Regions from separate parts of the Staphylococcus sp. Z5-21 genome, predicted to be linked through region 2. Evidence: riboswitches for the same ligand, from Rfam matches in the RefSeq annotation. Region 2 holds a riboswitch; the other holds the start of a gene.
What was found. Region 2 has a riboswitch for lysine ahead of M1D64_RS06995 (aspartate kinase). Riboswitches for the same ligand answer to the same signal wherever they lie in the genome.
Positions count from the first base shown of each region.

Region 1: another riboswitch for lysine. It lies ahead of M1D64_RS05645 (amino acid permease); the one in region 2 lies ahead of M1D64_RS06995 (aspartate kinase).

Region 1 covers NZ_CP096462.1:1,139,422-1,143,242, reverse strand. The annotation lists ribosomal protein L20 leader region at 5-134, opposite strand; gene M1D64_RS05645 (amino acid permease) at 195-1,685, opposite strand; lysine riboswitch at 1,897-2,069, opposite strand; gene thrS (threonine--tRNA ligase) at 2,128-3,821, opposite strand, start outside.
Region 2 covers NZ_CP096462.1:1,404,794-1,408,614, reverse strand. The annotation lists gene M1D64_RS07005 (ABC-F family ATP-binding cassette domain-containing protein) at 1-900, shown strand, start outside; gene M1D64_RS07000 (aldo/keto reductase) at 1,121-1,951, shown strand; lysine riboswitch at 2,132-2,310, shown strand; gene M1D64_RS06995 (aspartate kinase) at 2,393-3,601, shown strand; gene M1D64_RS06990 (aspartate-semialdehyde dehydrogenase) at 3,652-3,821, shown strand, end outside.

The DNA of each region.
Region 1 (3,821 bases), 270 kb from region 2:
TTATCCCAAGCAAAAAGAGCGAGTATATAATATACCCGCTCTTCTCTACACATGAAATTAACATGTATATATAAGACCTGCCAACTGCCTATAGCGTCGCAACAGGTGAGAAGCGGGAGCTTCTACTTGGTTCGTTTCGTATTCAACGTTACCTATCTTATCAATAATACATATACAAGTCAATAGCTTTTTTATTATTTATTAATTTCTTCCATATCAACATCTTGTCGTAAGTTCACTTTTTCTAATGGGACCATTTTCGTTTTATATCTCACTTTATGATAAATGAAGAACGCCAAGAATACTGGAATTCCCATATAAGTGATAACAAACCTGTTAAGGTCAAAGTCACCTGTTTTAATAAAATCTACATCTTGTCCAATAATGACTAACACACACAAGATACCAGCAAATATAGGTCCAAATGGGAATAATTTCGCTTTGTATTTCAATTTAGATTTATCATAATCTTGTTTATCAAATGCTTTTCTAAATCTATAATGACTCACAGCTATACCTACCCATGCGATGAAACCAGTCATACCACTCGCAGCTACGATATATTCATATGCATCACCACTCAAGTGTTGCAATATAAATATGCCTATAACTATAATTGCTGTAACGATTAAAGATACATAAGGAACACCGCTTTTATTTGTTTTACCAAATATAGGGTATGCCAGTTTATCTTTACTCATTGAATAAAGCATTCTAGTTGAAGCATACATACCTGAGTTACCTGCAGAAAGCACTGAAGTTAAAATGACTGCATTCATGAATGATGCAGCAAATGCTAAGCCTGCATTTTGGAATACTAATGTAAATGGTGAAGTAGAAATATCATCTCCGCCGCCCATTAACGCTGAACTATCGTAAGGTATTAGCATACCGATTACAAATATAGCAAGTATATAAAAGATTAATATTCTCCAAAATACTTGTTTAATTGCTTTTGGAACTGCGCGTTCTGGATTTTCAGATTCACCAGCAGTAATACCAATTAATTCTGTACCTTGGAATGAGAAACCTGCCACTAAGAACACACCTAAAATAGTAAGTAAACTACCTCCAAGACCGTCACCTAAAATAGGTCCACCGCCTTTAGTAAATGTATCAAAGCCTACAAATTCTCCTCCCATAATACCTAGAATCGTTAATAGACCAATTGCAATGAAAATAATCACAGTAACTACTTTAATTAACGCGAACCAATATTCACTTTCGCCATAAACTCTTACAGATAATGCATTAAGTCCAAAAATAATAATTAAAAAGAGACAACTCCAACTCCAAGCTGGAATACCAGATAACGGCGTCCAATATTGTATAACTTGCGCAGCTATTGTAACATCGGCAGCAACAGTAATGACCCAGTTAAACCAGTAGTTCCATCCCAACGCAAATCCTAATGAAGGATCTACAAAGCGTGTAGCATATGTACTAAACGATCCAGATACAGGTAAGTATGTCGCCATCTCTCCTAATGAAGTCATAAGGAAGAAGACCATTGCTCCAATGATTGCATATGCTAAAAGTGCACCAAGTGCACCAGCATCGTGAATCGCACCACCGGAAGTCATGAATAGTCCTGTTCCAATACAACCCCCAATAGCAATCATGGAAATATGACGATCTTTCAACCCTCTTTTAATCCCAGTGTTTTGATTTTCTTGATTTGCCATAGAAGCTCCCTTTCTTTAAATTTAGAGGCTAACTTTCTATATGATTAATCCAATACGTTTATAGTAAAACATTGTCATCTGTGTTCAGTACATCCATTACACATGACTTTATATTTTCGCTCTATCCCGTTAATGTATTTTCAATAATCATTCAACCAAAACAAAATGGTTGCATACCCATTAGATATGCAACCATTTTAATAATAGCATTTATATAGGTAGCACATCACATATGTGACAGTCCAGTTTCTTTCGATAACTGTCCCAACCTGTATTGTGAATGGTCAATACAGGTTTCGGCATTTTCACCTTTCATGCATTCAACATACGCCCCATCTGGCTTCTGAATCATTACTCTTTAAAAACGCAACCTCTAACTCAAATTTAATTTTTTATTACTCACTAAACTGTAATATACATGATTTTAACAATAGTTTCAAGACTATCTTTGTTTTTTCAATCTGATTTCATCAACTAAGTTCCAAATGAATTCACCTTTTTCAAGCGTTTCTTGATCTTGGGAACCATATTTTCTAACATTTACTTCTTTGTTTTCAACTTCTTTGTCACCAACGACTAGTTGATATGGGATTTTTTGCATTTGTGCTTCTCTAATTTTATAACCCATCTTTTCATTACGATCATCAATCTCTACACGTACACCTTGAGATTTTAGTTCATCTTGAATAAGTCTTGCATAATCATAATGTAAGTCAACATTAACTGGAATAATTTCTACTTGTTTTGGTGCTAACCAAGTTGGAAAGGCACCTTTAGTTTCTTCCGTTAAGAACGCTACGAAACGTTCCATAGTTGATACAACACCACGGTGAATAACTACTGGTCTATGCTGTTCGCCGTCATTACCTATATAAGTCAATTCAAATTTTTGTGGTAATAAGAAATCAAGTTGCGCTGTAGATAAAGTTTCTTCTTTACCCATCGCTGTTTGAACTTGTACATCTAGTTTAGGACCATAGAATGCCGCTTCACCGATGGCTTCTTCATAGTCTAATCCTAGTTCATCAACCGCTTCTTTTAACATGCTTTCAGCTTTAATCCACATATCATCGTCATCAAAGTATTTCTCTTTATCTTCTGGATCTCTATAACTTAAACGGAAGCTATAATTCTCAAAATTAAAGTCATTATAAACATCTATAATTAAATTAACTACGCGTTTAAACTCTTCTTTGATTTGATCTGGACGAACAAAAATATGCGCATCATTTAAAGTCATACCACGAACACGTTGCAATCCTGAAACCGCACCACTCGCTTCATAACGGTGCATTGTACCAAGTTCAGCAATTCTAATTGGTAGTTCACGATATGAATGAGGTTTATTAGCATAAATCATCATATGGTGTGGACAGTTCATCGGTCTTAATACCATTTCTTCATATTCATCTAATTTCATTGTCGGGAACATATCTTCTTGATAATGATCCCAGTGTCCAGATGTTTTATATAAATCAACGTTTGCCATTACTGGTGTATAAACGTGATCGTAACCCATACTCACTTCTTTATCTACGATATAACGTTCAATTTCACGACGGATTGTTGCACCATTAGGCAACCATAGTGGTAAACCTGCGCCTACTAACGGATTATTAGAAAAGAGTTCTAACTCTTTACCAATTTTACGATGGTCACGTTCTTTTCTTTCTTCAAGCATTTGCAAATGGGCTTTTAAATCTTTTTTATCAAAGAAAGCTGTACCATAGATACGTTGCAACATTTTATTATTGCTATCGCCACGCCAATAAGCACCCGCAGTTGATAACAATTTGAATTCTTTAATTTTTGAAGTTGATGGTACATGGACCCCACGACATAAATCAGTAAATTCTCCTTGTGTATACAATGTCACATTTTCATCTTCTGGAATCGCATCAATTAATTCTTGTTTATACGGATCATCTGAGAAAAAAGCTTTTGCTTCATTACGTGACACAACTTTGCGCTCAATTGGATAATTTTCGTTCACAATTTGTTTCATTGTTTTTTCAATTTTTTCAAAATCATCCGATGAGATACTTTCTTCCATATCAAAGTCATAGTAGAAACCACCTTCAATAACAGGTCCAACACCAAAATGAACCTCACCATACAAACGTTTTAATGCTTGCG
Region 2 (3,821 bases):
AACTATGATTTTTGGTATCAATCTAGTGAATTAGCAATGAAAATGGCACAAGATCAAAATAAGAAAAAAGAAGAAAAAATCAAAGAATTACAAGATTTCGTTGCGCGTTTCTCTGCAAATGCTTCAAAATCAAAACAAGCAACAAGTCGTAAGAAACAACTTGAAAAAATCGAACTCGATGATATTCAACCTTCATCGCGTCGTTACCCATTTGTTAAATTCACTCCAGAACGTGAAATTGGGAATGACTTATTGTTTGTAGAAAACCTTTCAAAAACAATTGATGGTGTTAAAGTTCTAGACAATATTTCATTTACAATGGATCCTAATGATAAAGCTGTATTAATTGGAGATAGTGAATTTGCTAAATCAACATTATTGAAAATCTTAGCTGGTGAGATGGAACCAGATGAAGGTTCAGTAAGATGGGGTGTCACAACTTCACGTAGTTACTTCCCTAAAGATAACTCTGACTACTTTGAAGGTGTAGACATGAATCTAGTAGATTGGTTACGTCAGTATGCACCGGAAGACGAACAAACTGAAACATTCTTACGTGGCTTCTTAGGACGTATGCTATTTAGTGGTGAAGAAGTTAAGAAAAAAGCAAGTGTGCTTTCAGGTGGAGAAAAAGTACGTTGTATGCTAAGTAAAATGATGCTATCAAGTGCAAACGTGCTATTGTTAGACGAACCGACAAACCATTTAGATTTAGAAAGTATTACTGCGGTAAATGATGGATTAAAGAACTTCAAAGGTTCAATCATCTTTACGTCATATGATTTTGAATTTATTAACACAATCGCGAACCGTGTTATTGATTTAAATCCTGCTGGTGCAGTTTCAAAAGAGATTTCTTATGAAGCCTATTTAGAAGAAACTGGTGTATTAGCTAAATAATTGTAATCATATTTAAGCGTCTAAGACATAAATAAATGTTTTAGACGCTTTTTTCATATCATCACCTAATTATTGTAGTTATGACATCACATTTTTGAAAATAGACTTTTGTCACGTTTTTTCATTCCCCTACTTTAAAAAGAGGTATAGGCCGATTGCTTTAAAAAGCATTTTCACAATTATATAATCATAATTAATTAACTGTAGGAGGAATGTTTAAATGAAAAATTTAAATATGATTGACGGTCAAGTATTACCTCAAATTGGATTTGGTACATATAAGCTTAATGGTGCGCATGGTGCACACGCAATAACGAATGCATTAAATCAAGGATATCGCTTGTTAGATACAGCATATAATTATGAAAACGAAGGTACTGTGGGCAAAGCGATTGACAATAGTCATGTGACAAGAGATCAAGTTATCATTACTTCAAAATTACCAGGTCGTTATCAAGATTATGATGCAGCTATGGTTGCGATTCAAGAATCAATCTATCGTTTAGGTGTTGAGTATTTAGATTTATACTTAATCCACTGGCCTAATCCTAAACAAGGCAAGTATGTAGAAGCATGGCAAGCAATGATAGATGCGCAAAAAGCTGGCTTGATAAAATCTATTGGTGTTTGTAATTTCTTACCAGAACATATTGAAAATTTAGAAAAAGAAACAGGTGTGTTGCCTGTAGTTAATCAAATTGAACTGCATCCCTATTTTAATCAGCAGGACATGATTGAATATCATAATCAAAAAGGCATCATTACACAAGCCTGGAGTCCTTTAGGTCGTGCATCTGAGGTGATTAAGGATAAAGATATTGCTGTTATAGCAGAAAAATATAATAAAACAATCCCTCAAATCATTTTAAAATGGCATGTACAAAATGGTATTGTCCCTATTCCTAAATCAACATCGATTGCGCGACAAATTCAAAATAAAGATATATTTGATTTTACTTTAGAACAACAAGATATTGATAAAATTAATAGTCTGACACAGCAAGATGGCCGACTAAAAGGTCAAGATCCGGCATCGTACGAGGAATTTTAAAAGAATCATCATTTTGTGTTTTAAAAAAGCAACACCTCAAAAAGATATCATTTTACACTCTTGAGGTAAAAAACACTCCTTAAATGTCATATTTTTCAGTAAATTTAAAAAATTAAAGAAAAGCGGTTTACAGTACATGTAAGCCTATGTATAATGTGAAACATAAACAAAAATTTAATAAGGTTTTGATGAGGCGCATCAATCATTAGTAAAGATTAGAAGAATCTGACTGCTAGCAGCTAATTTTGAAAGGGTGAGATGCCGAAACGGTTATAATAGCAGCTTATAACATGTTGGACTTTATGGTTAAGAGCTAAGAGTCTGTCATTATTTTAAGATAATGGAGTGCATCACTTGTATATATAATATAGAACAGGTTCGCATTTCGGACTTGTTCTTTTTTTATATAACTGTGATTCTCCCCTATTCAACGAGGAGGATATGAATTTGGAAAGAAGTGTTTTGAAATTTGGTGGTTCTTCAGTTAGTGATTTTACTAAAATTAAAAATATAGCTGAGATGTTAAGTTTGAGAATTGCACAAGGAGAACAACTTATTGTCGTAGTAAGTGCTATGGGTAAAACGACCGATGAGTTAATGGCAAATGTATCTACATTAACCACTAGTCCAAAGGATCAAGAATTAGCGCTATTACTCACAACTGGTGAACAACAAACCGTTTCATACTTATCGATGGTTTTGAATGACATTGGCGTTCGAGCTAAAGCTATGACAGGTTATCAAGCTGGTATCAAAACGGTTGGGCACCATTTGAAAAGTCGTATAGCTGAAATTAATCCTGAAACATTTGAACAAGCATTTGAAGAAAATGACGTGCTTGTTGTGGCTGGTTTCCAAGGTGTTAATGATGATTTAGAAGTAACGACTTTAGGACGTGGAGGTTCTGATACGACTGCTGTTGCATTAGCTGCGAGTAATCATACGCCTTGTGAAATTTATACAGATGTGGATGGTGTTTATGCTACAGATCCTCGCCTATATAAAGATGCGAAGCGACTCGATTATGTATCGTATGAAGAAATGATGGAAATGAGTGCTTTAGGTGCAGGCGTATTAGAAACAAGAAGTGTTGAATTAGCAAATAATTATAACATTCCCCTATATTTAGGTAGAACTTTATCAAATGTGAAAGGAACATGGATTATGCCACAAACAGAAATTTTAGAAAAGAAAGCCGTCACAGGTGTTGCATTAGATACACATATGATGCATGTTACAATTAGTTACCCCTTACCAGATAATAAATTACTCACAAAATTATTCAGTCAATTAGAAGATGGTTCTGTAAATGTAGATATGATATCTCAAATTGTTAATTTAGAAGGCTTACAAATGTCTTTTACAATTAAAGATACGGATGTTGCACAAATTTCATCTATACTGGAAACTTTAAAAGAAGACTTTAGTGCCTTGGACTTCAGAATTAATGAAGAATACGTTAAAATTTCTTTAATAGGTTCAGGTATGAGAGATATGTCTGGTGTAGCTTCAAAAGCATTTATTACTTTAATTGAAAATGATATCTCATTTTATCAAACGACAACATCGGAAATTAGTATTTCATGTGTCATCGATGCTGAAAACGGTGAACGTGCTGTACAGACTTTATATCAAGCTTTTGATATCTGAATTTTCAAAACTTTTTAAAATCAACTAATAAAAAATGGAGTGTTTTGTATATGACTAGATTAGCTATTGCAGGTGCAACAGGATTAGTAGGAAGAAAAATGTTAGAAACAGTAGATAGAAAAGGCATTGCCTTTGATGAGTTAGTATTATTCTCTTCAGCGCGATCAGCGGGAGAACAAATTGAATTTCAAGGTAAAACATACACAGTACGTGAATTGAC